DNA from 3 places in the Arthrobacter sp. P1_C12_2 genome. Region 2 is predicted to be linked to each of the others. Evidence: riboswitches for the same ligand, from Rfam matches in the RefSeq annotation. Region 2 holds a riboswitch; each other region holds the start of a gene.
The links. Region 2 has a riboswitch for cyclic di-AMP ahead of AC1DZQ_RS11570 (aggregation-promoting factor C-terminal-like domain-containing protein). Riboswitches for the same ligand answer to the same signal wherever they lie in the genome.
Positions count from the first base shown of each region.

Region 1: it holds a riboswitch for cyclic di-AMP, as region 2 does, so the genes downstream of both, AC1DZQ_RS18250 (NlpC/P60 family protein) here and AC1DZQ_RS11570 (aggregation-promoting factor C-terminal-like domain-containing protein) in region 2, are expected to answer to the same signal.
Region 3: it holds a riboswitch for cyclic di-AMP, as region 2 does, so the genes downstream of both, AC1DZQ_RS06710 (hypothetical protein) here and AC1DZQ_RS11570 (aggregation-promoting factor C-terminal-like domain-containing protein) in region 2, are expected to answer to the same signal.

Region 1 covers NZ_JBFUAF010000020.1:17,739-27,696, reverse strand. Annotated here, with positions in the region: gene mobA (molybdenum cofactor guanylyltransferase) at 1-372, opposite strand, end outside; gene AC1DZQ_RS18255 (HNH endonuclease) at 459-959, opposite strand; gene AC1DZQ_RS18250 (NlpC/P60 family protein) at 1,181-1,939, opposite strand; cyclic di-AMP (ydaO/yuaA leader) riboswitch at 2,235-2,404, opposite strand; gene AC1DZQ_RS18245 (M23 family metallopeptidase) at 2,541-3,359, opposite strand; cyclic di-AMP (ydaO/yuaA leader) riboswitch at 3,364-3,578, opposite strand; gene AC1DZQ_RS18240 (iron-dependent transcriptional repressor DtxR) at 3,729-4,424, opposite strand; gene serC (phosphoserine transaminase) at 4,766-5,896, shown strand; gene AC1DZQ_RS18230 (MFS transporter) at 5,899-7,272, opposite strand; gene AC1DZQ_RS18225 (DUF3027 domain-containing protein) at 7,317-7,922, opposite strand; gene AC1DZQ_RS18220 (cold-shock protein) at 7,931-8,314, opposite strand; gene AC1DZQ_RS18215 (hypothetical protein) at 8,492-8,725, shown strand; gene AC1DZQ_RS18210 (helicase-associated domain-containing protein) at 8,736-9,958, shown strand, end outside.
Region 2 covers NZ_JBFUAF010000009.1:69,467-79,424, reverse strand. Annotated here, with positions in the region: gene AC1DZQ_RS11585 (glycosyltransferase family 39 protein) at 1-1,968, opposite strand, end outside; gene AC1DZQ_RS11580 (bifunctional glycosyltransferase family 2/GtrA family protein) at 1,969-3,417, opposite strand; gene AC1DZQ_RS11575 (hypothetical protein) at 3,625-4,230, shown strand; gene AC1DZQ_RS11570 (aggregation-promoting factor C-terminal-like domain-containing protein) at 4,322-5,164, opposite strand; cyclic di-AMP (ydaO/yuaA leader) riboswitch at 5,164-5,323, opposite strand; gene AC1DZQ_RS11565 (HAMP domain-containing sensor histidine kinase) at 5,494-7,092, opposite strand; gene AC1DZQ_RS11560 (response regulator transcription factor) at 7,114-7,854, opposite strand; gene AC1DZQ_RS11555 (hypothetical protein) at 8,096-9,025, shown strand; gene AC1DZQ_RS11550 (winged helix-turn-helix domain-containing protein) at 9,572-9,958, shown strand, end outside.
Region 3 covers NZ_JBFUAF010000004.1:186,704-196,661, forward strand. Annotated here, with positions in the region: gene AC1DZQ_RS06690 (DUF4430 domain-containing protein) at 1-206, opposite strand, end outside; gene AC1DZQ_RS06695 (DNA alkylation repair protein) at 333-1,055, shown strand; gene AC1DZQ_RS06700 (cation:proton antiporter) at 1,098-2,312, opposite strand; gene AC1DZQ_RS06705 (hypothetical protein) at 2,309-2,587, opposite strand; cyclic di-AMP (ydaO/yuaA leader) riboswitch at 2,758-2,960, shown strand; gene AC1DZQ_RS06710 (hypothetical protein) at 2,968-3,648, shown strand; gene AC1DZQ_RS06715 (sensor histidine kinase) at 3,790-4,797, opposite strand; gene AC1DZQ_RS06720 (response regulator transcription factor) at 4,790-5,467, opposite strand; gene AC1DZQ_RS06725 (DedA family protein) at 5,473-6,219, opposite strand; gene AC1DZQ_RS06730 (phosphatase PAP2 family protein) at 6,222-6,956, opposite strand; gene AC1DZQ_RS06735 (serine hydrolase) at 7,298-8,383, shown strand; gene AC1DZQ_RS06740 (hypothetical protein) at 8,399-9,292, opposite strand; gene AC1DZQ_RS06745 (efflux RND transporter permease subunit) at 9,357-9,958, opposite strand, start outside.

The DNA.
Region 1 (9,958 bases), on a different contig from region 2:
ACCTGCGGCAGACGCGGCCAGCGCCCCGGACAGGGCGCGGACCGCGTCGGCTGACCGCGGCATGTCACAGGCCAGGACCAGGGTAAAGGGAGCGGCTGCTGCGTGCCGGCTCGCGTGGTCGGCGGCCAGGGCGGCAAGCCCCGCGGCGATGGCAGCGGCCGGCCCCGCGAAGGGCGGGTCTTCCCGGCAGGTCAGGACGCCGCCGGGCAAGTCCCCGGGGTCGGGGCCGACGACGACCGTGCGGCCCGCGGCACCCGCGGCCTGCAGGGACCGGCCAAGGAGAGTGGCGCCGTCGTAAATCAGCCCGGATTTGGGCACGCCGCCAAGGCGGGAGGACCTTCCCCCGGCGAGAATGATGGCATCGAACTCCACCGGTTCAGCCTAGCGCGCCGCCTGCTGCCACCGAATCAGGCCTGACCTGCGCCGGCAGCAATTCCAGCGGCTGATCAGGCGGCAGGTCAGGCGGCTGATTCAGGCAGCAGGAACGGATCCCAGGCCGGCGTCGGCTTCTCGAGCTCCTTGATCTGCCAGATGGCCCCCTTTGGGGGCCCCGGAACAAAACCGATCTTCCAGCCCATCTCCGCCGGCGTATGGTCGCTCTTGGCGTTGTTGCACCGCAGGCACGCCGCCACCAGGTTCTCCCAGGAGTCGGCCCCGCCCCGGGACTTGGGCTGGATGTGGTCGATGGTGTGCGCAGCTTTGCCGCAGTAGGCGCAACGGTGGGCATCGCGGCGCAGCACGCCGCGGCGGCTCACCGCTGTCATCGTGTTGTACCTGGGCCGGATGTAGCGGTTCAGCAGGATCACGGACGGGCGGCCCAGAATGTCCTGCGGGCCGACAACGGGGTCGTCCCCTTCGGCCACCACGCTGGCCTTTCCGGTCAGGACAAGGACGAGCGCCCGGCGGAAGGTGATGACCGCCAGCGGTTCATATCCAGCATTCAGAACGAGAGTGCGCATCCGCATACCTCTTCACGGCCGCACCCGCCAGCGGCACGAGGGCCGGCTGCCCTCTGCATGGTCGGGCTATGGATCGACAACACAAGAGTAAACACTCAAGTGCCGGATCACCGAATATTTTTTCACCGGCGCAGTCCTCGGCGCGGAAAGTTCACTGCGCGGCAACGCAAAAGACCCCCGCCAGGAGGCGGGGGTCTTTCGAAAAGTGCTGGGGTTCTTGCTTAGGCGCCGACGCGGATGAAGACCGGGCCGGAGCCGACGTTTACGCTGTACAGCGCGGTGGTGCCGCCGTTCCAGCCGCCGTGCACTGCCATGCCGTTGCCGACGTAGACGGCGATGTGAGCCATGCCCACGCCACCGTTCTGGTAGTAGGCGAGGTCGCCCGGGCGTGCCTCGGCGGCGCTCACGGTGCGGCCGAGGGACAGGTAACCTGCCGGCCAGCCGTGGTAGTGGATGCCGGCGGCGGCCAGGGCGTTGGTGGCGAGGGCGGTGCAGTCCTGCGCCACGCCGATCTGTGCGTAGGCAGCGGCGGCGATGGTCGCGCCGGCGCCGCTTCCGATGCCGGCGGGGGCCTGGGCAGCGACGCCGCCGCTGACGCCGAGCTCGGTGCCACCGGCGCGGGAGGCCGTGGCGTCCTGGACCTGCACGACGGGCTTGGGAGCCTCGACGACGGGAGCCGGCGTGGTGGTCACGGCGGGCTTCTCGTAGGAGATCGCGATGGTGGAGGCGGCCGAGATGGTGGCCGGAGCTGCGGACTGGACTTCCAGGGCCGAAGCGGAGGTGGATTCGCGCTGAACATTGGTTTCAGCAGCGTTGGCTGCGATTCCACTGGTCAGGACCAGACCGGAAGCTGCGGCGATGACCGCGGCCTGACGGCCCACGCCGCCGGCGTTGTCGCCGACAGCCTTGGCAATAACAGCCAGCGAGTTGGTCTTGGTGACCTCGGCGCGGTGCCGTGCAACGTTTGCACGAGTAGTCATTAAGTTCTCTCTTTCGTGATCCTTGGACCGCGCGCTTTCGGGCACGGGCTGAGGACGCTCCGGCATCTTGGGGGTACGCCGGATCGCCCCGAAATGGGTTACTTAGCGAAGGGTGTACTGCGAAGACGCGCCAAAAGCGGAAACTGCATGCTGTCCGGGCTCGGTAGAGATTGAGCCTGCGGAACGTGATCCAATCCGGGCGCCGGCAAGGGCGGCACGTGATGTGGATTCCAGCGGGCTCGACAGAGCCTCGCCGGTGCGCATGCGCGCAGAATTGTGGCGTGAAGACACGAAAGTAGCCTCTCCCAATGCCTGCGAGGTGAGCTGTCGGATTCGGATGGGAGTCACCCGGCCGCGCTGCTTCCTGGGAAGCTTTGCGACTTAACCCCAAGGCCTTCTTTCGAAGGCCAAAATTGGTTCCCCCGCCCCTGCCAGACGATGTAATGCGAACGGACCTTGAGCGGTGGCAGAGCTAGGCAATCCACTCAAGAGCGCCAACTTCGGAAAAGTTGGCGTGCTTCAAACCCTACAGCAGTCTGGATTCAATGTCACATTCAGATCACGGCGTGTCACAAGAAGATGAGAGCAGCCCATCGTCTTTTTAGAGCCATCCGAGCGGGTCAACGACGTCGCCGTTGACCATCACTTCAAAGTGGAGGTGGCAGCCCGTGGAGGCGCCGGTGGTCCCGCTCATCGCAACGACGTCACCGCGGGATACCTTCTGGCCGACGTGGACCGAGGCCGAGGACAGGTGGTTGTACGTGGTCTCCAGGCCGTTGCCGTGGTCGATGACCACACGGTTTCCGCCGCCGAAGGGATGCCATCCGTTGAAGGTCACGGTGCCGCTGGCGGCTGCGTGGACCGCCGTGCCGCACTGGGCGGCGAAATCCTGGCCGCGGTGGAACTCCCCCGCGCCCCCGGTGATGGGGCTGACGCGGTAGCCGAAGGGCGAGGCCGTGACCAACTGGTCCAGCGGCGCACCAAGGGTGCCCGCCGATGCCGCGCGGGTGATGGTGCCCACAGACTGGGCGCTCAGCAGCTGCTTGAGCTTCCCGTCCGGATCGCCCTTTGTGGTGACGGCGGTGCGGCTGAAGTCAACCTTTGCAGCCGCGGCAGCCGTGACATCCGGCTGCACGGCAGCCGAGAGAGCCCCGGATCCGGCGTTTGTAGCCATCACCGGGCTCGTGACGGGGACCGTCACGGTAAGAACCAGTCCAGTTGCGGCCAGTGCGATCCCGGCCTTCTGCCCTACTCCGCTGGCCGCGGCAAATTCCGTTACCTGACGGAACGGACTGCGCCGGCGCCGCCGTTCATCGCGGTGCACGTCACGCGGGCGTTCGGCCATGTGCTCGACGACAGGACGCGGCTCCGGAGCGGGACCGGTCGCGCGGCGACGGCCCCTGGCGGTCTGGGTGGTCAAGAACGGTTCCTCTCTGGAGAGCCTGCGAAGTTAGCTGTCGGATTCGGGTCAGAGAGATCAAAGACCCGGTCCGCCGTTGCAAGCAGCCAGGCACAGAGGCATCCCCAGGGGATTCTTCGGTGGAAGCTGCTTGCCGCTGACGGACTTCACCCCGAGGCTGCCGAAGTAGCAGCCGAAAGTGGTTCCCCCGCCCCTGCCAGAAGGTGGTTCTGCGACTGATCCGCTGGCAGGGCTCGGCTTCGGATCAGGTAACGCTTTGGTATCGGTACTGGGCACTAACTATAGGCGATTAAGCCGCCCGGTAATAAATCCGTAATCGCAATTGTGCACAACTCATGGGTCGTCCCATGACCGGCGCATTGTGGCTGGTCAGGCGACTGTTACAAAGACATGCGCGGCAACCTCGGGCGGCAGTTCCAGGGCGCCCTCGATATCGGGGACGCGGACCGAGATGTACTCCCCCACCCGCTCCAGCGAAACCAGCGCGCCAGGCCTGATTCCGCCCTCGTCGAGCTGTGCCAGAAGCTCCGGTTCCACCTGGATCGGCTCCGCGAGCCGGTTGACCGTGACCCGCGAACTTGCACCGTAGCCGGCCATGGCCTCCAGCAGGTTCACGGCCCTGTCCGCGGGGGCGCCATTGGGCACGCCGCCCAGATCCGCAAGCCCTGGAATCGGGTTTCCGTAGGGTGAGACTGTCGGGTGGTTGAGCATCTCGAAAATTCTGCGCTCAACGCGTTCGCTCATGACGTGCTCCCAGCGGCACGCTTCCTCATGGACGTAGGCCCAGTCGAGCCCGATCACGTCCGCGAGGAGGCGTTCGGCCAAGCGGTGCTTGCGCATAACGCCGATTGCGCGTTTCCGTCCGGTTTCGGTCAGCTCAAGGTGCCGGTCGCCCGAAACAATCACCAGCCCGTCGCGCTCCATCCGGCCGATGGTCTGGGAGACAGTGGGGCCGGAGTGCCGGAGCCGTTCGGCGATGCGGGCGCGGAGGGCAACGATGTTTTCTTCTTCAAGTTCCAGAATGGTCCGAAGATACATCTCCGTGGTATCGATCAGATCCGTCATTCAGCTCAGCTCCTCGAGCGCAGTCCTAGCGTCATTCCCACCGTACCGCGTGCGGGCTGCATGCAGGATGCGCCCTGGCGGGAACCGCCGTACGTCAGCTGCTAGCCTAGCCTATTTTGAATTACTCCGGATAATTTTCGATCGGCCCGGAGCCCGGTCCCAGCCTCCGCCGGCCAGCCGTTCCCGTGCGTCTCAATGACCGGACTGTGACAGGCCTTTTTCCGTATCGCCGGGGGCTGTCAGGCAGAATGAAACAGGCAGAATGAAAAGGGTGTCCGTGTAGCCATCCCTGCCCGCCACCTCCCAGCCACGCTACGAACCAGCCGAAAATTGGAGCCACTGTGAGCGACACCAGCATCACGATCCCCGCCAACCTCCTGCCCAAGGACGGACGGTTCGGCGCCGGCCCGTCCAAAGTCCGGCCGGAACAGATGGACGCCCTGGCCGCGGCATCGTCGAAGCTGCTGGGGACCTCGCACCGCCAGGCACCCGTGAAAAACCTGGTCGGCTCGGTACGCAGCGGCCTCAGCGAATTCTTCCGCGCCCCGGACGGCTATGAAGTGGTGCTCGGGGTGGGCGGATCCACCGCGTTCTGGGACATTGCCAGCTTCGGACTCGTGGAGAACAAGGCGCAGCACCTGTCCTTCGGCGAGTTCGGCTCGAAGTTTGCCTCGGCTACCAACAAGGCGCCGTTCCTCGCCGAGTCCTCCATCATCAAGGCCGAACCAGGCACCCGCCCCACCCCCCGGGCGGAGGCCGGCGTCGACGTTTACGCGTGGCCGCAGAACGAGACCTCAACCGGCGTTGCCGCCCCCGTCCAGCGCGTGGCAGGCGCCGACGAGGGGTCCCTGGTGCTGGTGGACGCGACCTCGGCCGCGGGCGGGCTGGACGTGGACGTGGCGGAGTCCGACGTGTACTACTTTGCGCCGCAGAAGAACTTCGCGTCCGACGGCGGCCTGTGGCTTGGCCTGTTCTCCCCGGCGGCGCTTGAGCGGGCGGCACGGATCAAGGCCGGCAACCGCTGGATCCCCGACTTCCTGGACCTCCAGACGGCGATCGACAATTCCCGGCTGAACCAGACCTACAACACCCCAGCGCTGGCCACCCTGGTGACGCTGGATGCCCAGGTGCAGTGGCTCAATGCCAACGGTGGCCTGGACTTCGCCGCCGGCCGGACCGCGGATTCTGCCGGCCGCATCTACCGCTGGGCCGAGGCGTCCGGTTACGCCACACCGTTCGTGGCCAGGGCCGAAGACCGTTCCAACGTGATCGCCACGATCGACTTCGACGAATCGATCGACGCCTCGGCCATCGCCAAGGTGCTCCGCGCCAACGGCGTCGTCGACACCGAGCCGTACCGCAAGCTGGGCCGAAACCAGCTGCGCATCGCCACCTTCGTGGCGATCGAGCCGGCCGACGTCTCGGCACTGCTCGAGTGCATCGATTTCGTTGTGGCAGAACTGAAGAAGTAGCCTCAGCGCCCGATGGCGTCGTCCCGGCCGCGTGCCGGGGCGGCGCCGTCGTCGTTTCCGGACTGGCGGTCCGGCAGGCGGTCCGGCTGCCCGTCCGGGCGGGCACCGGCCGCGCCGGTCCGGCTTTCGACGCGGAAGTACCGCAGCCCGCGGGCGCGGCGGTTGAAGTGGAGCCGCAGGTGTTTTGCGCGGATGATCCACACCAGCCCGATCAGGGCCGCCAGCAGGCCGGCGCCTGCGGCCACCGCCATGGACCAGCGGGGGCCGGCGGTGTTAGCCACCCAGCCGACGAGCGGCGCCCCAATGGGAGTCCCGCCCATGAAGATTGCCATGTAGAGGGCCATCACCCGGCCCCGCATGACGGGGTCCGTGGTGGTCTGGACGTACCCGTTGGCGCTCGTCATCATGGTGATCGCGAACAGCCCCACGGGAACCAGCGCGACGCCGTACCAGAAGTAGTTCGGCGCCATCGCGGCGATGCCCGAGGTCACGCCGAAGGCACCGGCCGCCCCGAAAATGACGCGGAGCCGTGGCTTGCCGCGGCCGGCGGACAACAGCGCCCCGGCGACGGAACCGATGGCCATGATCGAATTCATCAGGCCGAAGGCCCCCGCGTCGAGGCCGAATTCCGTGCCCACCATGGCCGCGATGAACAGGGCGAAATTCAGCCCCAGGGTTCCCACGATGAAGATCGCGACCAGCACCACCACGAGATCCGGACGGTACCTCACATAGCGCAGCCCCTCCCGGATCCTGCCCTTGCCCGCCGGCGCCCGCGGCAGCCGCCGCAGCGACGACGCCGGGATCTTCGCCAGGCTCAGCAACAGGGCCACGAAGGTGAGCGTATTGATGAGGAAGACCCAGCCGGGCCCGACGACGGCCGTGAGCACGCCGGCGACTGCCGGGCCGATCATCCGGGCGACGTTGAAGGACGCGCTGTTGAGGGCCACGGCATTGGAGAGGTAGTCGTCCTGGACCAGTTCCGAAACGAAGGTCTGCCGCACAGGGGCGTCCAGGGCGGAGACCACCCCGAGCATCAGGGCGAAGGCGTAGACCTGCCAGAGCTGCGCCGCGCCCGTGACCACCAGGATGCCCAGCCCGGCGCTCAGCAGCGCCATGGCGGACTGGGTCAGCACCAGGAGCCGCTTGCGGTTGAAGCGATCGGCGACCAGTCCGGCCACAGGTGCCAGGAACAGCTGCGGGCCCAACTGCAGGGCCATCGTGATTCCCACCGCCCCGGCATCGTGCGCCGTCAGGTGGGCGAACACCAGCCAGTCCTGGGCGGTGCGCTGCATCCAGGTGCCAATGTTGGAGATGAGTGCGCCAACGAACCAGATCCGGTAGTTCAGGATATGCAGGGACTTGAACGTGGACATCAGCCCCAGCCCTCCCCAAACACGCTCCCGGACGCTTCCAACCGCTAGTCGGCCTCGCCCGCGGAGCGTTCCCGCTCGTCGTCGTTCGCCTCGTCGGCGTCGTCGTTCGTCGCCGCGGCGTCGGTCTCAGGAGCCTCGTCAGCGTCCTGCTGGTCAGTATCCTGCCGATCAGTGGCCGACGGCGTTTCGGAGCCGGACGCCTCGTCGGCGGCCTCGTCAGCCTGCGCGTCTTCCGGGCGGACCCGCTCGGCCCACGGAACCCAGGCCGGTGCCAGGATGGAGTCTTCGGAGGGCAGGAGGCCGAGTTCGTCCACCGTGACAACCTTGGACCGCGAGTTGCGGGTCAGCACGGCGTACCACTGCCAGCCCAGATATCCGGGCAGCCTGGATTCGAACAGGTGGGTCACCAGGCGGTCGCCCTCGCTGCGGGCGCCGATGTGCTCGCCGATCTGCTCGGCGGGGGCAATGCCCTCCACCGCCGTGCGGGCGACGTCGACGGCGGCGGCCAGGAAGGCGTCAGGCTTGCCGGTGCGCCAGGCGGGTACGCCGGCGCGCGGGCGGATTCCTTGCTTGGAGCCGGTTGCCTTGGCTCCGGCAGGCGCTGTGGGTCCGGCATCCGGCGCCGGCAACTGATCAGGTTCCTGAGTCATCAAGAGCCTTATACGTCCAGCTCGTCGGCAACCTTACGGAGGGCCGCTGCGATCGCCTTGCCCTTGTTGCCTTCCGGGTACTTGCCCGCGGACAGGGTCCCGGACAGGTTGTCCAGCACGCTGACGAGGTCCTGGACCAGCGGGGCGAGGTCCCTGGCGCTGGGCCGCTTGGCCTTGGCGATGGACGGCGTCTTGTCCAGTACGCGCAGGCCGAGGGCCTGGGCACCCTTGCGTCCGTCGGCTACACCAAATTCAACACGCGTTCCGGCCTTTAGCTCCGTGATGCCCTCAGGCAGCGCGGACTTGGGCAGGAAGACTTCCTGGCCGTCCTCGCCCGCGAGGAATCCGAAGCCTTTTTCCTTGTCATACCACTTGACCTTGCCGGTAGGCACGTAATCAACCTTCTTCGTTCTGCGGGGACACGGCCGGCGGTCACCGCATCCGCATGGATACGCGGGTTCAGGGTATGACTGCCTGGACCGTGTTGGTCTGTATCTCCAAGGTTATCCTGCCTGGTTCACTTTAGCGGCTTGAGGCGCGGGGGATGCTGGACTGTTAGCGTTGCCCACATGACACTGACGCGTTACCGGCGGCCCCTCATGATCGTTGCGGCCACGCTTGCTGTGCTGTCCCTTGCTTCCGTCGGCGCCGTCATGGCCATGGCCTTCAACAATGCCGTGGCACCTGCCTGGATTACCTCGACGGCCCTCTACGGTCTCCCGATGGCATTCCTGCTCATGGTGGCGCTGGTGGTGGACGCTGTGGCTGCACGGCGCCGCCCACGCGGGCCCGGCGAAAGGTAACGTTGGAGCGATGTCTCTCATCCGCGCGCTCAGCAAGGAACTTCAGGCACGAAGCGACGAATCGTTGCGGGCCTTGTTCTCCGCGCGGCCGGACCTGATTTCTCCCGGCGTCCCGGACTTCGCCGCCCTCGCCGCCCGTGCCAGCGGACGCGTCAGCGTGCAGCGGGCGCTCGAGCGGCTCAACCGCCCGCAGATGCAGGTTCTGGAAACGCTGCACCTGTGCACCAACGCCGATACCGGGCACAGCGCATCGGCGGCGATGCTGAAGAAACTGATCAACGGCTCCTCGGTTGCCGCCATCGACCGGCTCCTCCATTCCCTGCAGGATCTGGCCCTGGTCAACCGAGCCGATCCGCCGCACGGCGCGACTCCCGCCGCCGCCAAGCAGCGCCACTACCTTCCGGTCGGCAGCCTCAAGGACGTGATCGGCATCTACCCTGCGGGGCTGGGGCGCAGCTACACCGAACTTGTGCGGCTCCAGCCCCCGTTTGCGCAGCGCGTGGTGCAGCTGGTCGCGGAACTGCACCGCGGCGGGGCGTCCATCTCCCCCGCCACGACGCCGATGGAAGCAGCCCTGTCCCTGCAGCACTGGACTGCAACACCGGAATCGCTCCAGCAGATCCTGGCCACCGCACCGGATCGGACCGCCGCCCTTCTGGCCCGGTTCGGGAACTGGGCGATGGGCGCCGTCCCGCAGGCGCAGCGCCGGGCGTCAGTGCTCCACGAAAGCGCCGACGTCGGCCCCGTGGACTGGCTGCTGGCGCGGGGGCTGCTGGTGCCGCTCGACGCCGCCCACGTCGAACTGCCGCACAGCGTCGGAGTGTCGCTGCGCGGCGGGTTTGTCATCGAGAACTTTTCCCTCGCGCCGCCCGTCCCCCGGCTTGGCCACACGAGCGCAGGGCTGCGCCGGAACGCCGCGTTGGGCGCTATCGCCGAGACGCTGCGGCTCGTGGGCGAAGTGCTCTACACCGTGCGCGAACAGCCCCTGGCGACGCTGCGCAGCGGGGGCGTCGGGGTCCGGGAGATGAAGCGGCTGGCGGATTCCCTGCGGATGGACGTACACGAGGCCGGCGTACTCGCGGAGCTCTGCGGCATGGCCGGCCTGCTGCGCCTGGACGTCGACAGTTCTGCGTGGGTGCAGCCGCCGCAGCTGGAGTGGCTGGCGCTGCCGCGGCAGGAGCAGTGGCTGTGGCTGGTCAACGCCTGGCTGGCCAGCGAGCGCGCGCCGTCCCT
Region 2 (9,958 bases):
GGTGGCGACCTCGGAGTTGCCCCCGCGGCCCCCGCCCATGCCGCCCATGCCGCCCATGCCGCCGGAAATGAAGTAGCCGATCTCGCCGCGGTCCACGATCGCCTGGAACTGTGCGAGCGTAGGGTAGGGGTCGCCGCCGTTCCAGCCGCCGAGTGCGATCACGCTGGTGCCGGTGGCGAGTTCCAGGCTCGCGGCCTGGGTGGCGCCGGAGACAATCGCGGACCACTTGGCGCCGGAGGACTTCAGCAGCGCGGTCAGCTCCGCCGAGGACGTTTCCCCGCCGGGACCGCCGCCCATACCGTCACTGCCGGCCCTGCCTGCTGCCCCGAAGCCGCCGCCCATCGCGGACGCGGTGGGCCCGGAGGTGGGGATCGAACCGGAATGCGGCTGTGCGACGGTCGCCAGCGTCCAGGCGGTGCTCCCGAGCCCGCCGGCGAGCAGGCAGAGGATCACGACGCCGGCCGTGGCGGCCTTGCGGAACCGCGCCGGAAGCCCCGCGATGCTGTCCGCCCGCAGGACCAAAGCCGCGGCGGCGAGCACACCCAGGACCACGATGATGACCCGGAGCCCGGGAAGCCAGGCCGGATCCCGGCCCAGGAGCACGGCGGACCAGACCGAAGTAGCCAGCACCGTCACGGCCAGGACAACCCGGGCGGGCCAGTAGGCCCGGCCCCGCCACAGTTCCAGGGAGCCGATGCCGGCCAGCGCCGCGATCGCGGGGGCCAGCGCCACGGCATAGTACGGGTGCACGGTGCCGCTCATGAAGCTGAAGATTCCGGCCGTGATGACCAGCCAGCCGCCCCACAGCAGGAGCGCCGCACGGGTTTTTGAGGTCCGGGCCTCGCGCCGGGTGAACCACAGCCCGGCGGCCAGCAGGATCAGGGCCGCCGGCAGCAGCCAGGACACCTCGCCGCCGAAACTGGTCCCGAACATCCGGGTGATCCCGGCCGTGCCGCCGAAGCCGACGTTGCCGTTGCCGCCCGGGCCGCCCGCGTTCCCTCCCGCTCCGCCCGGCATGCCCCCGCCGGATCCGGTGATCCGGCCCAGGCCGTTGTAGCCGAACGTGAGTTCCAGGAAGCTGTTGGTCTCCGAGCCTGCCATGTACGGCCGGGCCGAGGCCGGGGTCAGCTGGAAGAGCGCCAGGTAGCTTCCCGCCACTGCCGCGATCCCGGCGGCGGCCGCCAGCAGGTGCAGGACCCGGCGCCCGAGCGTGGTGGGGGCCGCCCACAGGTAGGCCAGGGCCAGCCCGGGCACGATCAGGAAGCCCTGCAGCATCTTGGTCAGGAAGGCCAGGCCGATCACCGCGCCGGCCGCGGCGAGCCACTTCCAGCCGGCCTTCTCGATGGCGCGGGTGGTGAGGTAGGCCGCCAGCACCAGGCACAGGGTGAGCATCGCGTCCGGGTTGTTGAACCGGAACATGAGGGCGGCCACCGGGGTCAGCGCCAGGGCGCCGCCGGCGAGCAGGCCCGCGGCCGGTCCGGACACCCGCTTGACGGTCAGGTAGAGGAGCCCGACGGCGGCAACTCCCATGAGCGCCTGGGGAATGAGCATGCTCAGGGCCGAGAAGCCAAAGATCCGTCCCGCGAGGGCCGGGATCCAGAGGGCGGCCGGCGGTTTGTCCACCGTGATGGCATTACCGGCGTCGAGGGAGCCGAAAAGCAGCGCGGTCCAGTCCTTGGTCCCGGCCTGGATCGCCGCCGCGTAGAAGGAGTTGGCGTAGCCGGTGGCCTCCAGGTTCCACAAATACAACGCCGCGGTAACCGCCAGGAGCAGCGCCGCCGAGGGCCGCACCCAGCGGGGCTGCGGTCCGAACAGCAGCCGGCCCCGGCGGCCCTGGGCTGCCGTCGCCTGGGCTGCGGGCCGATGGGGCGCCGTTTCGGCGTCCCCGGGAACCGGGCCGGGCGTGTCCTGGGCGGCTGGGGGGCTGCCGGCCGGGGCTCCGGCGGTGGGGCTGATGGTTGCCGTCATTTACTTGGCCTTTTCTGTGCGGGGGAGGGAAGGACCGGGGGCGCCGGGCGCCGGAAGGGCCTGCGTGGGCCGGTGCCGGAATACCACCAGCCGGAAAAGCAGGAACTTCACGGCTGTGGCGGCCAGGTTGGCGGCGGTGACCGTGAGCAGTTCAAGCCAGCGGTCCGGTGCCGCTCCCGACGCGGCGTGAACGAGGGCGAGCGCGCCCGAGGTCAGGGCCAGTCCGATGCCGAAGACCAGCAGGCCCTCGAAGTGGTGGCGTGCCGCCTGGCTGCTGCCCTGAATGCCGAACGTGAAGCGCCGGTTGGCCGCGGTGTTGGCCACGGCGGTGGTGAGCAACGCGAGGAAATTTGCCAGCTGTGGGTCCATGAACCCGCGGCAGAGCAGGAAAATCGCCAGGTAGGCCAGGGTGGAGGCCACCCCGATGCTGCCGAAGCGGACGAGCTGTCCGAAGAGGCTTCCGCCCGGGCTTTGTTCCTGGGCCCGCGAGGCGGCCGGCAGCGGTCCGCGGGCCAGGGCGGCGCGCAGGTCGGGAACCGGGATCCGGCCCGAGACCAGGTCCCGGCTCAACCGTGCCATGCCGCGCAAGTCCGCGAGGGCCGTCTGGACGATGTCCACGCTGGAATCCGGGTCGTCGGTCCAGTCCACCGGGACTTCGTGGACACGCAGGCCGCACTTTTCTGCCAGGACCAGCAGCTCGGTGTCGAAGAACCAGGCGTTGTCCAGCGTGTGGGGGAGCAGCTGCCGGGCCACGTCCGCCCGGATCGCCTTGAAACCGCACTGCGCGTCACTGAAGTGGGCGCCCATGAGGGCCTGCAGCAGGAAGTTGTAGCTGCGCGAGATGAATTCCCGCTTGGGTCCGCGGACGACGCGCGAATTGCGGGTCAGCCGCGTCCCGATCGCCAGATCTGAATGCCCCGAAATGAGCGGGGCGAGGAGCGGCCCGAGGGCCGCCAGATCAGTGGAAAGATCCACGTCCATGTACGCCAGGACCGGCGACGGCGAGGCCAGCCACACCTTGCGAAGCGCGTTTCCGCGGCCCTTTTCGGCCATGTGGACCACTTTCACTTCGCGCAGCTCGCGGGCTACCCGTTCCGCGGCCTTGAGCGTTCCATCGGTGCTGGCGTTGTCCGCCACGGTGATCCGGAAGGAATGCGGGAAGGCGCCGAGCAGGTACGCGTGGAGCCGGCGAAGGCAGGCTTCGAGGTCCCGTTCCTCGTTGAAGACCGGGATGGTGACGTCCAGCAGGGGCGTGCTGGCGCGCGTATCAATGGCTGTGCGCCGGCCGCCGGGGCCGGTCAGCGCCCCGGCGAACGGGCCCGGGACGGGCGCCTCGGCCAGCGCGAGCCCCGAGGGTGCAAGTTCTGACTGGGCGGGGGGTGCCGCCGGGCCGGCCGGCGTCGCCGCGGAGCGGGGCAGGGTTCCTGTGGCCTGGTCTGTGAATGTCATGGCTCAACTTTCCCGGCGGCCCATATGAGGGCTTTAGGGTCAAGCTGTGCGGGGGCTGTGGAAGTCGGGGCGGCCGTGTGGGCCGGGCCTGGCTACGCACAAAGGGTGTGGGCCAGTAACTGCCGCGGCATGCCCGGGGGCGGCTGGGATAGGCTCGCTTGGGACCGGAACAAGCATTGATTCCAACTGTAAGGGGCGGGGAATTCCTTGGATCTACTGGGCGGCATGGGCCGCGACGAACTCCGCATCTTTTCTTGGGTTGCGGCCACCGTCTTCGCGCTTGTGGCCGGCGTCTGGCGTCCGCGCAGGCTCTATTGGACTGCGCTTGGTTCCGTCCTGCTCTTCGCAGCCCTCAACGCGGGTGCCGGGATCTACGTCCTGAACCATTTCGGTGATTCGCGCTGGTCTGCGGGGGGAGAACCGCCGCTGAGCGCTCCGTCGTTTTCCGGGACGCCTGTCGTGGGGCAGTTTCTGGGCCCCCTGGACTCCGCTCTGAACGGAGTGGTCGGTGGGGTGAACGAGTTCCTGGCATTCAAGCAGGCACTTCCCGTAGCGCTGGACTTCCTTGCCGCGTCCGGCTGGGCCCTGCTGGTGTCCTTCCCGCTTGCCATTCTCGCCGCCGGCATCAGTTTCGCCGTGGCCAGGCGCCGAACGGCGGACTTCGAAAAATACCGTGCCACCGTTGACCTCCTCAAAGATGAGCTTGAGCAGGTCAAACGGCAGATCTCGTCAGGGAATTCCGTCTACACGGCACTCCCTGCAGAGGACGAGGTCACTGATGTGCGGCCCAGACTGACGCGCAACGTCCGGTGAACACTGCCGCCATTCTCGGCTAACAGTCACACACAGAAAGCCCCGGATCCGTGCGGATCCGGGGCTTTCTTTTGGGCCGGTTAGTGCCGGTTTAGTACCAGTTGTGTGCGTAGTGGAAGTTCAGGGCGCCGCAGGGGGAACCGTAGCGCGACTTGACGTAGTTCAGGCCCCAGTTGATCTGGGTCCGGTAGTTGGTCATGTAGTCGGCGCCGGCGCTCGCCATCTTCGTGGCGGGCAGGGACTGGACCACGCCGTAGGCGCCGCTGCTCGCGTTCGTGGCGGTGGTCTTCCAGTCAGATTCCTTGGTCCACAGCTTGTGCAGGCACTGCATCTGGCCGGGTGCCCAGCCATAGCTGCCCAGCTGGGACGCGGCGTAAGCCTGGGCCCCGGCGGGATCGTCGACGGCAACCGGTGCCGCTGCGGGAGCGGGGGCTGCCTCGGGAGCCGGGGCAGGAGCCGGTGCCGCTGCGGGAGCGGGGGCTGCCGCGGGAGCCGGAGCAGGAGCAGGTGCTGCCGCGGGAGCAGGTGCGGGGGCGGCTGCCGGGATGGGAGCAGCGGGGGTGTGGATCAGCGCTTCGACTGACTTAACCTCCGAGATCTGGGGAGCCACGTTCTTTTCCAGCGTAGCGGTCAGCCCAGCCACCTGGACCCGCTCGAAGTTGAGCTTGGCCAGCGGGTCGGCAATTGTGGCCCTCTGGCTCGCAACGTTCGCCGTGTGGGGGCCCGGCTCTGCCGCCTGGCTGGCGGCGCCGCCACCCAGCAGCAGCGCGCACGCGGCGGTGACGACGGCGGCACGGCGGCCGGTGATGCCGAGCCCGGTGCCCAGCCGGGACAGGGCGGAGGCCTGCGTGGCTGGTTCGGCGCGGTGGCGCGACTTGGTGGAACGGGAATGGGAATCGCCGTCAGGGCGCGTTTGTACCTGGAAATCAGTCATGGTGGCCTCTCAACGCCGGCGGAGTTAGCTGTCGGGTTCGGATGAGGTCATCCGGCCGCACGGAAAATCACGTGTCGGCTTCACCCCGAGGGCGCATGAATGCAGAATGCCCGGGAACTCTGGGTCCCCCGCCTCTGCCTGGTCCAGCGGAATCCGGGAAGCGGCAGAGTTTGGCGTCCGTCCGGATATGCGGCACCAATGGCGGCGCACGCTAAAGACGCTACAGGACCCAGCCACATAAGTCACATTTTGGTAACAGGAGTCACAGCGCCGGGGTGTCGGCTTGCGCTGGATTTACCGGCACGGCCGGCCCGGCGTTCTGTGGCTGGTTACGCCGCCGGCGGCGCCGCGGGCAGCCGCACGGCGAACTCCGTGCGGCCCGGCCGGGACGTGACCTCGACGGTTCCTCCGTGGGCCTCCACGATCGACTGGACAATGGACAGGCCCAACCCGCTGGTGCCCTCGGAAGTCGGCGCGGCAGTCGCCGTGCCCTGACCTCCGCGGCTCCCGGAAGCGGCGCCGGAAGCCGAGCGTGCGCCGGCCCCGAACCGGGCTCCCGCCGTCGCTACGGCTGAGTTTGCCGGGATAGCGGCGGGGTTGGTGCGCGCGGCGTCGGCCCGGGCGAAGCGGGCGAAGACCCGGCCGATGAATTCCGGAGCGATGCCGCTGCCGTTGTCCGTCACGGTGACCACGGCGCTGCCATCAGCCGACCGCATGACGCCGGTGACCACCTTGGTCCCGGGATCCGTGTGCTTGCGTGCATTGGACAGGAGGTTGGCCAGGACCTGGTGAAGCTGGGTCGCATCACCGCGCACCACCACGGGTTCGTCCGGAAGCTCCAACTGCCAGACGCGGTCCGGGGCCATGACCTTCTCATCGCTCACCGTCTCGATGGCCAACTGGGTGAGATCGACGTCGGAGATCTTGAGCGGCTGTCCCTCGTCCAGGCGGGCCAGCAGCAGCAGGTCCTCCACGAGGGTGGTCATCCGCTCGGACTGGCTTTGCACGCGGGCGAGGGATTTCTCGCCGTCGGGGGTGAAGTGCTCGGTCATCCGCATCAGCTCCGTGTAGCCGCGGATGGCCGTGAGCGGGGTGCGGAGTTCGTGCGAGGCGTCGGCGACGAACTGCCGCACCTTCATCTCGCTCTCCTGCCGCGCCTCGAGGGCGTTCGAGACGTTGTCCAGCATCTGGTTCAGCGCGTAGCCCACGCTGCCCACCTCAGTTCCGCGATGGGCCGCCGACGCCGGGACGCGCACCCCGAGCGCCACCTCGCCGGCGTCCAGCGGGAGACGGGAGACCTTGGTGGCCACCTCGGAGAGCTGTTCCAGCGGCTTCATGGTCCGCCGGATCAGGGCCGTGCCGGCCAGGCCGATCAGCACGAGTCCGCCCGCAGAGACCACCACCATGGTCCACACCAGCGAGGCCAGGGTGCTTTCCTTTTCCGCCAGCGGAAGCCCGGTGACAATCACGTCGCCATAGGGTGCCCGCACGGCCGTGAGCCGGTACGCGCCGGCCGAGAGGGTCCGGTCCACGGGCGCACCGTTCGGGGTGAGCGCCAGCAGGACGGCGTTGTCGTCGGGGGAGAGGCCCCTGCGGGTGGCGTCCCCGGCCAGGAAGCCGGCGCTGCCGACCTCGCCGTCTTCCAGACGGGCGTTCAGCGTCCCGACGCCCTGCCCACGGGCTTCGAGGGGGTCGGGGCGGCCGCCCGGGTTACCGGGCACGGGCCGGCCGAACTCGCTGGAGCGGTGAGAGGCATTGCTGAGCTGGTCATCGAGCTGCCGGGTGAGGAACAGGTCCATGGAGGCGTAGCTGAACAGTCCCACAGCGCCGCAGATGGCCACGAGCAGTGCCATGGCGACCAGGACCAGCCGGGTGCGCAAATGCCACGTGGACGGGTTGCGCCAGTCGCGTCCGGGGACGCGGGTCATGCCGGAAAGTGTGGGCACGGATCAGTCCGCCGGTTTAAGGACATAGCCGGCTCCGCGCACCGTGTGGATCATGGGAGCGTGGTTGGCGTCGACCTTCTTGCGGAGGTAGGAAATGTAAAGTTCGACGATGTTCGCCTGCCCGCCGAAGTCATAGTCCCAGACCCGGTCCAGGATCTGGGCCTTGCTGATGACCCGTTTGGGGTTTTCCATGAGGTAGCGCAGCAGCTCGAACTGCGTGGCGGTCAGGTGCAGCTCCTCACCGGCCCTGGTGACTTCGCGGGTGTCGACGTTGAGCACAAGGTCCCCCACCACGAGTTCGGCGGTGTCCATGGCGGCCACTCCGGAGCGCTGGACCAGCCGGTGCAGGCGCAGCAGCACCTCTTCCATGCTGAACGGCTTGGTGACGTAGTCATCGCCGCCGGCTGCCAGTCCGGTGATGCGGTCCTGGACGGCGTCCTTGGCCGTGAGGAACAGCGCCGGCACTTCCGGCGCGAACGCGCGGATCCTGCTCAGCAGCTCGACGCCGTCGAACCCGGGCAGCATCACGTCCAGCACCAGCACGTCGGGGCGGAATTCCTTGGCTAGCCGGACGGCTCCGGGACCGTCTTCGGCCACGGCCACGGACCAGCCGGCCATCCGCAGGCCCATGCTCATGAGCTCGGAGAGGCTGGGCTCGTCGTCCACCACCAGCGCGCGGATGGGCGAGCCGTCCGGATGCGTGAGCTGGGGAAGGTTGTTAGTCATGGAGTGCGAAGTGGCCATGGGACAACTCTCCGATCTGCCGGTTAGGCGGGGCTTTGGGGACCCTGTGCGGCACCTGTGAATCCCAGCCTAGCGAGCTGGATGCCGTTCCGGGGCGGCGCGGGCCGCAACGGCCACGCTCAATCCGGCTTTCCCGTCCTGCCCGAACGTCACAGGCCCGGCTGTCGGCCCGCACAGCCCAGGCACAGGATCCCTCAGCACGCTGGGGTCAACACCGATCCGCACCCTAAGGAGAAACACCATGAGCGGTCAGCATCCCGGAGCCGGTTCCGGACCAGCCCTCGAGCCCGCCCCCACACCCACAAGCGGCGCAACAGCTGCGCCAGCGCCGGTGACAGCGCCCCCTGCTGCCGTGCAGTACGACGCCGGACACCTCGACGGCGGTCATCTCGACGGCGCCCGGCCGGCAGCGGGCCCTGCCCCGGGCTGGGGCGCACCCGTAGTTTCGGAAGTTCCGGCATCGGCGCCGGCGTGGAGCATGCCCCAGCAGGAGCCTCCGGCGCCTGCGGCCGCCGCGGGCTGGGGCGCGCCGGGAACCGCCGCCAAGACGGGCTCTGCCGCCAAGCCCTGGACGCTCAGGCGCGGGCTCGCCGTCGCCGGAGCCGCGGCTGTCCTCGCGGTCGGCGCCGGCGTGGGCGTCTACGCCCTGACCTCAAGTTCAACGGCAGCCAATGGCGCTGCCGGCACGGCCGCCGGTGGGGCGGCGGGCGGCGCAGCCGGCGGCCAGGGGTTCGCCCCGGGCGTGCCGGGCTCTGCGCAGGGCGGATTCGCGGGAGGCGGCATGCCGGGACAGGGCGGCCCCGGCGACTTCGCAGCCGGTGGGATGGGCAGCGGGCTTTCCGCGGCACTGCATGCCGAATACGTGGTGCTGCAAGGAAGCGGGTACGCCACCCTGGCCGAGCAGCTGGGCACAGTGAGCGAGGTCAGCTCTTCGTCCGTGACGGTCAAGAGCAGTGACGGGTTCACGCGCAGCTATGCGCTGGGCAGCGACGTCGTGGTGAGCAATTTGCAACAGCGGCGCCAGCAGGCCGGCGGCACGGGCACCCAGCTGAGCGTGGCGGACATCGTCGCGGGCGGGACCGTGCGGATCGTGGCGGCCAAGGACGGTTTCGGCTACACGGCGTCCTCCGTCGTGGTCGTGGCGGCGACGGCCACTGGCCAGTCCAACTGACCCGCCGCAACCGGCACTGCCGCCGTGCCTGTCCGGCGGCAGTGCCGGTTGCCCACTCCGTGGACCGCCTCGCGGGAAGCGGCGGGAAGGCCCGGTTTTGCCTCAATTGCCATACTGTGAATGATTTTCGCTACTTTGCGGGCATGTACGAATAATGTTCGGGAAAGTGCACTTCCTGACCTTCCGGTCAGTAAAACACTTGTTATTTTATCGCAGCCGCAGAATTGTGACTTGCGCTACATTTCCCGGATCTGTCTCACTATGTGGAACTTGGGGTCCATTGTTACTTGCACGTTTACATTGTTACGTTGCACACTTCAATTGTGAACAAGAACTCAACAGCACCTGCAGCCGCAGCTTCCTGGATCAGCACACCCGCTGGTACCGAGATGCGCTGTTGTCGAATGCACGCCTAACTTTTACACCCCGAAGAGTTTCTAGGCATTCGCCCCCCAGCCCAGAGTCGGGCGCCCCTCCCCAATTTCATTGCGGGGAAAGAAGCATTCGAGCCGCGATGACGGCCATTCACATTGAGGTAAGCAATCCATGTCAGTTGCATCCGGATACGTCCACATCTCCGTCCGTAACGCCAGCAAGGCCGGCCAGGCCTCCGGGATCCGCCAGGGCTTTGGCGGCCGCTCCGCATTCGCCCCCGCCGGATCCACCGGCAGCTTCCCCGCCCCCGGATATGCAGCGCAGGGCTACAACCCGGACTCCTACGGCCAGCTCCGTGCCGTTCCGCCCGCCCCCGCCACGGCGCCTACCCCCGTGATCGCCCCGGGTGCCGGCAGCCCGGTCCGTTCGGCGCCCAGCGACAACGTCGCCCGCGGCTTCGTGCTGTACATGGGCATTGATGAGGAAACCGCAGCTGCGGCCGGCACGTCCATCGCCAAGCTTGCCCAGGAAATCCGGGCCTACGCGCAGTCGCTCGTT
Region 3 (9,958 bases), on a different contig from region 2:
TTGCCCTCCGCTGTCAGTACCGCGAGACCGGCCTGGGCGATCCGGCCGGGCGCCCCCGCGATGTCCAGGGCAAAATCAGGGGCCGACGCCGCGGAGGCCGCGGGGGACTCAGGCGACGGTGCAGTCGACGGCGCAGGGGCGGCGCACGCTGCCACCCCCAACGTCACGGCGGAAAGTGCGATGGCGAGTGTCAGCTTGGTGTGCATGGTTGCGTGAACCGCTTTCGATCGGAGACTGTCCAGATCAGTCTAGGCAGATGGCCCAGACCGCCCGCTCAGGACAGCGTGGCACCCCCGTTTCCGCCGCGAACCGCGAGGGGAAAGGATGGGCATGTGAGTGATGCCGGCGAATTCATCGACCTCTCGCTGCAGCGGGAAGCTTCCTGGCGCCGTGCCGAGGAGCTGCAGTCGCGGCTGGAAATGGAGCCAGGGGGCAGCGGCCTCCGGTTCTACGGCACCTCCGTGGGTGCCGTGCGCGGCACGGTCCGGGATGCCGGCCGCCGCTATTCCGGGCTGTCCCGCGATGAGGTCACCGCGCTGTGTTCCGAACTGTGGGGTTCGGAGCTGTGGGGCTCCGAACTGTTGACCGTGCCGGTTTTCGAGCGCCGGCTGGCCGCGGTGGTCCTGCTGCAGGCCAATGTGAAGGTTTTGACCAACTCCGACCTCACCCGCTTGGAGGGCTTCATCCGGCAGGCGCGCATGCGGGACCTCGTGGATCCGCTCGCCGTCGACGTCGTCGGGCCCTTGGTGGACGGCCTCGACGTTCTGGCCAGGGTGCGGGCTGACAGTGTGCTGGACCGGTGGGTGCGCGAGCCGGACGCCTGGCTGCGCCGGGCTGCGCTGCTCTCGCCGCTGCTGGCGCTGCGCGCGGGCAAGGGGGACTGGGACAGGTTCGTCCGGCACGCCAACGCGGTGCTCGGCGGCCCTGGCGGGCCGTTCGACGCCGACGCTGACGCCGACGCCGAGGGGCGTGCGGCCCGGGACGCGGTCTCCCGGGTCCTGGCAGAGATGGCAAAGCGGAGGCCGGAGCTGCAATTCACGCCTCTTGGAGATTGACGATCCGACCCAACTACCGCCGATCGGCTGTAGTTCAGATATTCAGACTTTCGGATCTCCCGGACCGCCCGGATCGCCCTGCCCGACGGCGCTGCCGGCTTCCCCGGACCTGCCCCCGGTATTTGCCGGCAACGCGAACGTCCTGGCCGCCCGTGACCCGGCCACAGCGCCCGCGGCGATGGTGACCAGTGCACCCACCAGCAGGGCAGCGGCCTCCCCGGGGAGCAGGACCTGCAGCTGCGTGCCGATGCTCGCCGCCGCCACCGGCACGCCAAGCTGGGCCGCCGACAGCACCCCGAGGGGCAGCGGGAGTCCCAGGAACGCCAGGCCGGCGTGCGTCAGCAGGGCCCCGGCTCCCAGGGCCAGGCCGAGGGCAATCATGTCAGGATGCCCGGCCAGGTCCTTGAGCGTCAGCGATGCACCCAGCCAGACGAAGAACACCGGGCCAAGGAAACCGTCGCTGAGCGCGAACAGTTGCCGGGCCAGCCGCCTCGGTTCGCCGACGGCAGCCATCACCAAACCGAAGGAAAAGCCGGCCATCATCACCGACACGTTGCTGTACGTCGCCAACGCGGCGAGTGTGAACAGCACGGCCAGCTGGATCCGTAGCTCAAGGGCAAACTTGCGGTTTTCCGAGAGCCGGTGCACGCGCCCGCGGATTCCTCTGCCCTCCAGCCAGCGCAGCACAAAATAGAGTGCCACCGCGCAGCCCAACACCGTCAGTACGCCTAAAGCCGCGCGGCCGGCGTGGGGCGGGTCCACCAGGAGCGGCAGCGCCACAATGCAGGCTGTGTCGGCGATCGCCACCTGCGCCGTCATGGCGATGACATCAGGGCCACCCAGACGCAGGGAGTCGACGACGGGAAGCACCAGGGCGGCCGACGAGGACGCCAGCAGCACGATGTAGAGGGGAGCATGTCCAGTCCCGAACAGCAGTCCGATGCCGGTTCCGACTGCCACTGCGGCCGCGGCGGCCGCAATGGCCCGGCGGGAGCCGCTGCCGAGGGCGGGCCGGATCTGCGGATCCCTCACCGGAACATGGGTGCCGGCTACAAACATCATCAGCGCAAATCCGATGTTGGCCAGCAGGCTGAACGTTGGGTCCGCGGGGTCCACCAGGGCCAGTCCCGAGCGGCCGATCGCGATGCCGGCCAGCAGCTCACCCAGCATCACCGGCAGCCGCCAGCGCACCGGCAGGGCCAGCAGGGGGCCAGCCAGGGCCACGACGGCGATCAGCGCCAGGGACAGAAATGTCACGGCTCGCCGCGGCCTGCCTGCCCCGGACCCGACCGCCGCTCCACCACCGCGTAGGCCTTCCCGTCCAGGAAGGCCCAGTCATTGACCACCATGTACCCGAGCGCGTCCACCCGATCATTCAGAACGTGCTCGTCGAAGCCTCCATCGCGCGGTTCCGCGTCCCATGTGGTCACGTGGACGTCCCCGCCGTCTAGGATCAGCAGCTCGGTGTTGATGTCGAAATCCTCTTGGGGCTGTTTGCTCAACTGGCAGATGGCGACACAGTGGCTGTTCATTTCGGGCCTCCGCTTCGGCGTGGTGCTGATGGCATCATCCTATGTTCGGAATAGGCGRCGCCCTATGGGCAATTCGGGGACGGCACAGTGCCCCCGTTACCTGAATGTGACATTCGGGTGCGGTTCGCGCTACGGTTGATGAGTGCCTGTTGTCTCCGATACGGGCGCTCCCCAGCCGATTGCCTAACTCTGCCGCGGCCCGGGGGTAACTCGCATCAACGTCCGGCAGAGACGGGGAAACCACTTTTGATCTGCTGATATGCAGGTCTTGGGGTGAAGCCGCACAGTGCCCGCCACGACGGGCCCGGGAGTGCGGCCGGGTGCCTCCCATCCGAATCCGACAGCTCACCTCGCAGGCATTGGGAGAGGCTACATTTTTCATGACTTCAGTCAATACTTTTGCGCGCCATGCCGCCGTCCTCGTCGCCGCATCCGGCCTGGTCCTGACCAGCGGAATGGCCGCCAACGCAGCTACTGCGCCTGTGCAGCGTGACTCCGCCCCGGCGTCGAATATTAACGTCAAGGGACAGGTCAGCGCCCCCGTCAGCGCCGATTCAAGCGTCAAGATCAGCTTCGAGCGCCCCGCAGTCGATTCTGTCGCCGCGCCGGTCATCGAGCAGCCCGTTGCGCCGGCGCTGGCTCCCGCAGCAGCCCCGGCAGCAGCGCCCAAGGTGGCAGCCAAGGCAACCGTCCAGGTGCAGGCCGCTCCGGCCGCAGCTCCGGCTGCAGCCCCGGCCGCTGCCGGTGGACGCAACGCCATCATGCTCTCGGCCGCGTACAGCCAGCTGGGCATCACCCAGGACTGCACCGCCATGGTGGAAAAGGCCCTTGGCGCTGCGGGTAAGCCTGTTGGCGACATCGGTCCCCGCGCGTTCCTTGGTCTTGGAACCGTTGTGGCCACGCCGCAGCCCGGCGACATGGTGGTCCAGTCCGGCCATGTGGGCATTTACGCCGGCCACGGCCAGGTGGTCAGCGGCGGCATGAACGGCTCGAACCAGACGATGGTTCACCCGCTGTCCTGGCTCACCGCGACCGGTGGCGTGACCTTCGTCCGCGCCTAAGCCGCACGGCCCCTCCCGGGGCCAGGCAGGCCGGGAAGACCGGCGATCGATTCCCTTGGGGGCAATCGATCGCCGGTCTTTCCTGTCTCCGCCGTCGGGGATCCGGGATCCGGGTGGGCGTCTTTCCCCGGCACAGGATCCTCAGGGATTCCCGCTCCCACTGAGCGGAAGCGTCAACTTCATGACGGTTCCCTCGTCGCCCGTCGCGGCCACCTCCACGGTGCCGCCGGCAGCGACGGCAATCTCACGGACCAAGGCCAGGCCGATGCCAAAGCTCCGCTGTCCCTGTGAGCTGCCGTTGCCGGCGGTCCTCACGAACCGGTCAAAGATCCGGGCCTGATCGACGCCGGTGATTCCGGTCCCCGAGTCCGCGACGGTGATCACGGCGCGTCTGTGCTCGACAGAGGTCGTGATGGACACGTGGCCGCCCGGAGGCGTGTGGGCCAGCGCGTTGTCCGCCAAGGCCAGCACGGCACGGCGCAGCGCATTCTTCTCGATCCGGGCCAGCGGCCGGGCATCGGCGGAGAAATCCAGGCGCACCTTCCGCTGCTCTGCCACCGGCTGGAGGCTCCCGGCGACGCTGGCGGCAGCGTCGGCAAGGTCGGCAGGCGGTGCGGAGCGGTCCGGGGCCGCCGCGGTCGCTGCGAGGAGCAGTTCGTTGACAATCCCGGTCAGCGTCGCGGCGTCCTCCCGGATCCGGGCCAGATCCTGGCTCTGCCTGGAACCGGGCACGGTGTTGCGCTGGGCCAGCTGGATCCTGGTGTCCAGGATGGTCAAGGGGGTACGCAATTCGTGGCTGGCGTCCTGGACGAAGCGCCGCTGCCTGGCCAGTGCGTCACCGAGGGGACGGATGGCGCTGCGCGCGCTGAGCCACCCGACGATGCCGGCCAGCAGGATTCCTGCCACCCCGGCGATGACCATGGCTTCGAGGACATCCTTGGAATCCAGGTACGCGAAGGCCGTTCCGGCCGCTGCCGAGCCCGGCACTTCGGGATGGGCCAGTTGATTCATGAGGTACAGCGCCGTGGCCGCGAGGAGCCCGAGAACCATGACCGCGCACGCGGCGCTGATCCGCAGCGCGACCTTGAGGGAGGCCCTGCGGAGGATGGAGTGGTCCGGATTTCCGCCGGCGGGCCCGCCCTCACTCATGCGCATCGCCTATCTGGTATCCGAGGCCGTGCACCGTGCGGATCACGGCTTTGGAGATTTTCCGGCGCAGGTGATGAACATAGGTATCGATCACGCCGGGCTGCTCCGAGACGTTGAAGCACGCCGCGAGGAGCTCGTCCCGGGTGAAGACGCGGTCCGGTTCCGCGGCCAGGGCTGCCAGCAGTTGGCCTTCCTTCGCGGTCAGCGACACCGTTTGCCCGTAGACGGAACGGACGGAACGCTGGGTCGGGTCCAGTTCCCAGTCCCCGATCGCCACCGGTGCCGGGGCCGAGGGAGGGAAGGTCCGCGTCAGTGCGCGCAGGCGTGCTGCCAGTTCACCGGCGTCGAACGGCTTGGTCACATAATCGTTGGCGCCGGCGTCAAGGCCCCTGACCTTTTCGTCGGCATCGCCCAGCGCGGTCAGGATCAGGATGGGCGTGGCAATGCCTTTCGACCGCAAAGCCGCGATGAGGGCGATGCCGTCCATGAAAGGCAGCCCGCGGTCGACCACCATGACGTCCCAGCTCCCGGTCAGCCCCTGGTGGAGGCCATCACGGCCGTTGGTGACCAACTGGACCCGGTAGTCCGGGTCCAGGAGCTCGGCGATGAGCGGTCCCAGAACGGCGTCGTCCTCGACGAGCAGCAGGGACGGGCGGTCAGCAGTAGTCATGTCAGCTATTCTTCCGCGGCCATTTCCTCAGTCCGCAGTCCGTCCCCGGTTCCCGCGGCCGTGTCGCTTGCCGCTGCGACTGAGGCTACTGCGGCTGCGCCGCGGCTGTTGCGGCGGCGCTTGAGGAGCTGCACCACCCACGGCACGACGGAGATGAGGACCATGGCGACGGCGATGACGTCAATATTCTTGGCGACGATGTCAAAGTGTCCCAACCAGGTGCCAAGCATCGTCACGGAGACGGCCCACGCCGCCGCGCCGGCGACATTCCACAGGGTGAAGGACTTGTACTCATAGCGCGCGATCCCGGCGGTAAGCGGAGCAAACGTCCTGACCATGGGGACGAAGCGGGCCAGCACGACGGCGGCCCCGCCGTGGCGGCGGAAGAAGTCCTCCGTAGTGCTCAGGTGTGCCGTCTTCAGGATCCGGGCATCGTCCTTGAACCATCGCCGGCCAAATTTCCGTCCCAGCATGTAGCCGACCTGGTCCCCAGCGACGGCAGCCGCGGTGACGACGCCGATCAGCACCGGCAGCGTCAGGTGCAACTGCTGGTGCAGAAGGCCTGCGGTGAACAGCAGCGAGTCCCCGGGCAGGAAGGGAAAGAGCACGCCCGATTCGATGAAGACCATGAGCGCGATGACGCCCAAAGCGGCCGGGCCCAGCCCGGCGAGCAGGCTTGCCGGGTCCAGCAGTGAGGGCGTACCGGCGGCGTGGGCGGCCGGCAGGAAGGCAAAGACGTCCAAGACGGGCATGCTCATTTCTCCTCAATACTTAGCGGCCGGACGCCGGAAGAGGCACCAAGTCGATCCGCGACCCGCGGCGCCACAAGGTTCCAGAGTCCCGTAAGCAGGACCACCGCGGCGCTCGCGGCCAGGAACGACGCCGCGACATCGGTGGGGTAGTGGACGCCGATATACAGCCGCGACCAGGCGACGACGAGTGCCAGCGCTGCCGCACCGAAGGCGGCGATCTTGGCCCAGCGGGTTCCCCGGGCCAGGAAGTACAGCGCGAAGCCGAGTGCCACCGCAAAGGACACGTGGCCGCTGGGGAAACTGTCGGAGCCGGTTTCCGGAGCCAGGGGATCGAACAGCAGGGCGGGGTTGGGCCGCTGGCGGGCCACGATGATCTTGAAGAATTCACTCGCCACCCAGCCGGAAGTTGCCACGAGGCCGAAAGCGAGCGCCTTGACCAGGCCGCCACGGAACAACCAGATGCAGAGCGCAGCGGCGCCAATCAGCGAGAGACCTGCCACCGGGCCAAAGACGACATTCAGCGCCATCGCGACGGCGGTAAGGGCGGCGACATGGTGGTGGCTCAGGTCCTGGTCGACCCCGAGTTCGGTGGCGCTATAGCCCGGCGTCAGCTGCGCCGCCAGGCCCAGTGCCACGACGGCAGCGGACAACAGGACGCCCAGCACTAACCAGTGCCGGACCTGGGGGAGGGCCCACAACCGCGGTGCCGCGGTGGGACGGACGGCGTCGGGACGCATGGCCGGACGGCTAAGTGCTCCATCGCGGCTTGGTGCTGCATCGCGTCTAACAGGGGCGGGTCCAGTCATGGGATCCTCCGGCTCGGGACAAGCGCCCGGACAGGCGCCTGCTCCCACTCTTCCGCCAGGCTGTTAAGAAACGCTTAAGAAGTGCTGTGCCGAGGTGTCGCCAGGATGATTTTCCGCATCTCCGCTCCTGACGTTTCCTCCAGAGTACGCCGCGGCTTTGCAGGGCAGACGCACTTATTCTCGAATACGTGCCCTTGCGCGGGAAGCCGCAAGCGGGAACAATGCAGGGAACCTATGGCCCCACCGCGGTCAGTCACCTTCGGGGAAGTACGATGCCTGCGAACGATTCGAACACCAGCCCAGGGCCGGTCCGGATGCCTGAGCCGACGCCGCGCCACTACCGCTCCGGCGGGCACCGGACAAGCGACGGATCCCAGCCCGGCCCGCGGTCCCTCGCCCGGCGCGAGGGGAGGATCCGGCGGCAGTATCTGACGGCGGCCGCCGTCGCACTTGCACTTGTAGCTGCCGGCGGCGTGTATGCAGGCGTCCAGGCAGGGCTACCGGCTGACCCGCCGGCCGCTGCGGCGACGCCGTCAGCCGCCGATGCCGGCCGGACAGCTCCGACGGCATCTGACCTGCCCGCAACTGCTTCGCCCGTGGCGACCACCGTCCCGGCGCCCGCCGCGAAGCCCGCTGAGCTCCCCGCCGTGCCTGCCGTCGCGGTCCCGGCCATTGATCCCGAACTGGACAGCCAGATCAACGCGATCATCGCGGCCAACAGTGCCTATGCCCTGGGGGTGTCCTTGATCGATATCTCCGACGGCGTGGTCCACGGCTATGGGGCCCAGGACAAGTTTGTGGCCGCCAGCACGGCAAAGATCCTGGCCGCGTCGGCGTATTACCACCTCGTGGAGACCGGCCGCGCCTCGCTGACGGCCCCGATGGGCGCCTCGACGGCCGGCGCCCAGATCCGCCAGATGGTCCAGCAGAGCAACAACGATTCGTGGGCGCTGATCCTGCGGGCGGTTGGCCAGCGGGGCATCACGGATTACGCCGCGTCGATCGGGATCACCTATGACCGCACAGTGAACCTGCTGACCCCCGCAGAAATGGCCAGGACCCTCCATCTGCTCTACACGGGAAAGCTGCTCAATGCGCGCAACACCGCCCAGCTCTTGTCCTATATGCAGAACACCAACTTTGAGACACTGATCCCGCCTGCGGTTCCGCCCGGGGTAGGGATTCACCATAAGTATGGGCTGCTGTTCGGAAACCTGCATGACGCCAGTGTCCTGGACAGGGGCGGCCGGGCCTTCGTGTTCGTCGTGTACACCCGCGGCAAAAATTACTCGGATATGGGCCCCCGTACCCAGATCATTCAGCAGCTCACCCGGACTGTGACCGCCGCGTTGTTCTGAGAGTGCCATTGGTCTTCAGGACCGGGCACAGGACCTTTCGGTGGCCCTTTCGGTGGTGCCGTAGACGTCAGGGCTGACCTCATAGCCGTGACGGTCCTGCGCCAGGGCCCGCTTGTTGACGGCGGCCAGGGCAGCCGCATCCAGCGTCGTTGTGGAGTCGAGGTCCAGGACTTCCTGGCTGTCCCCACCGGAGGCCGTTACTTTGAAGTTCCCCTGTCCGGCGCGGTAGTACTTCTGCTGATGGCCGGCCGATGGCCCTTCGAGGGGGTTGAACTCGTCGATCTTCAGAATATTGGCTTTCCGGCTCACCACCTGGCCGCAGTCCAGGAAATCAATCGAGGGCGCTGACCCCTCCGTATAGGGGCCAAATCCTTTGGAGGGATGACCCAACATGGCAATGCCGGCCCGCGCCTTGTCGACCCCGGCGATGAACGTGCTGGGGGCACCGGCAAATTTGCCTGATTCAAGCTCCTCCGGGTACTCGCCCAATAGCCAGACCGCCCCCTTCCTGGTTTGGGCAAAGAAGGCCAGTTCGGATTCTTCAAGGACACCGTCGGAATAGTCGCGGTCCCACAGGACAACCGTGCGAACTCCATCCACCACCTTTGTCAGGCCCGTCACGATTGACACCACGCGGTGTGCGTGCACCTCCGGCGGGCTCGTGGTGAGGTCTGTGACGCGGCCGGTGAACTCGGATCGGGTTCCCGGTTTCATGGGTAGCCAGGTGTTATCCACCTTCGGCTCGTCCGGGAAATGTCCCGCCTTAAAGTCGGGGAGCGAGCCCGGGCCGCAGTCGGTCGCGGCGCCGGCCTGGGCGGGGCCGGTGCCGGCCTGGGCGGCGCTGGCTATGAAGAGTGACAGCGGCAATGCCACGAGAGAACTGACTACGGCAATGCTTTTGCGGATCATCGTACATTCCTCTGAGGCGTTCCTTGCTGGGTTCCTTGGGGGCCGGGACGGCCTCTGGCCGCGGTCAAACGGTCACCGGCCCGGCGGCAGCGCCTTCCCTCTCACGGGTCTTCCTGGACTTGGCGAACCGGAGATAGAGCGAGGGCACGATGAACAGATTGAGCAGGGTGGAGGTGACCAGGCCGCCCAGGATGACGACGGCCATGGGGTGTTCAATTTCATGGCCCGGGATGTTGCCCATGACAACCAGGGGTACCAGGGCCAGCGCGGTGGCCAGGGTGGTCATGAGAATCGGCGAGAGCCGCTCCGCCGCCCCGCGCATCACCAGGGCGCGGCCGAAGGTTTGGCCTTCATAGGTTTCCAGATGCTGGCAGTGGTTGATCAGCAGGATGCCGTTGCGCGCAGCGATCCCCATCACTGTGAGGAAGCCAACGAGGGACCCGAGGGACAGGACTCCGCCGGTCATGAAGGCGGCTATGACCCCGCCCACCAGGGCTACGGGCAGCGTCAGCAGCGACAGGACTGCCAGCCGCCAGCTGCGGAAGGACGCCTGCAGCAGCAGGAGAATCAGGACAAGTGCCGCCGCGGAGTAGATCATCAGGCGGTTCGTTGCCGCCTCGCGTTCGGTGTATTCGCCGAGCAGCTGCACGCTATAGCCGGTGGGGA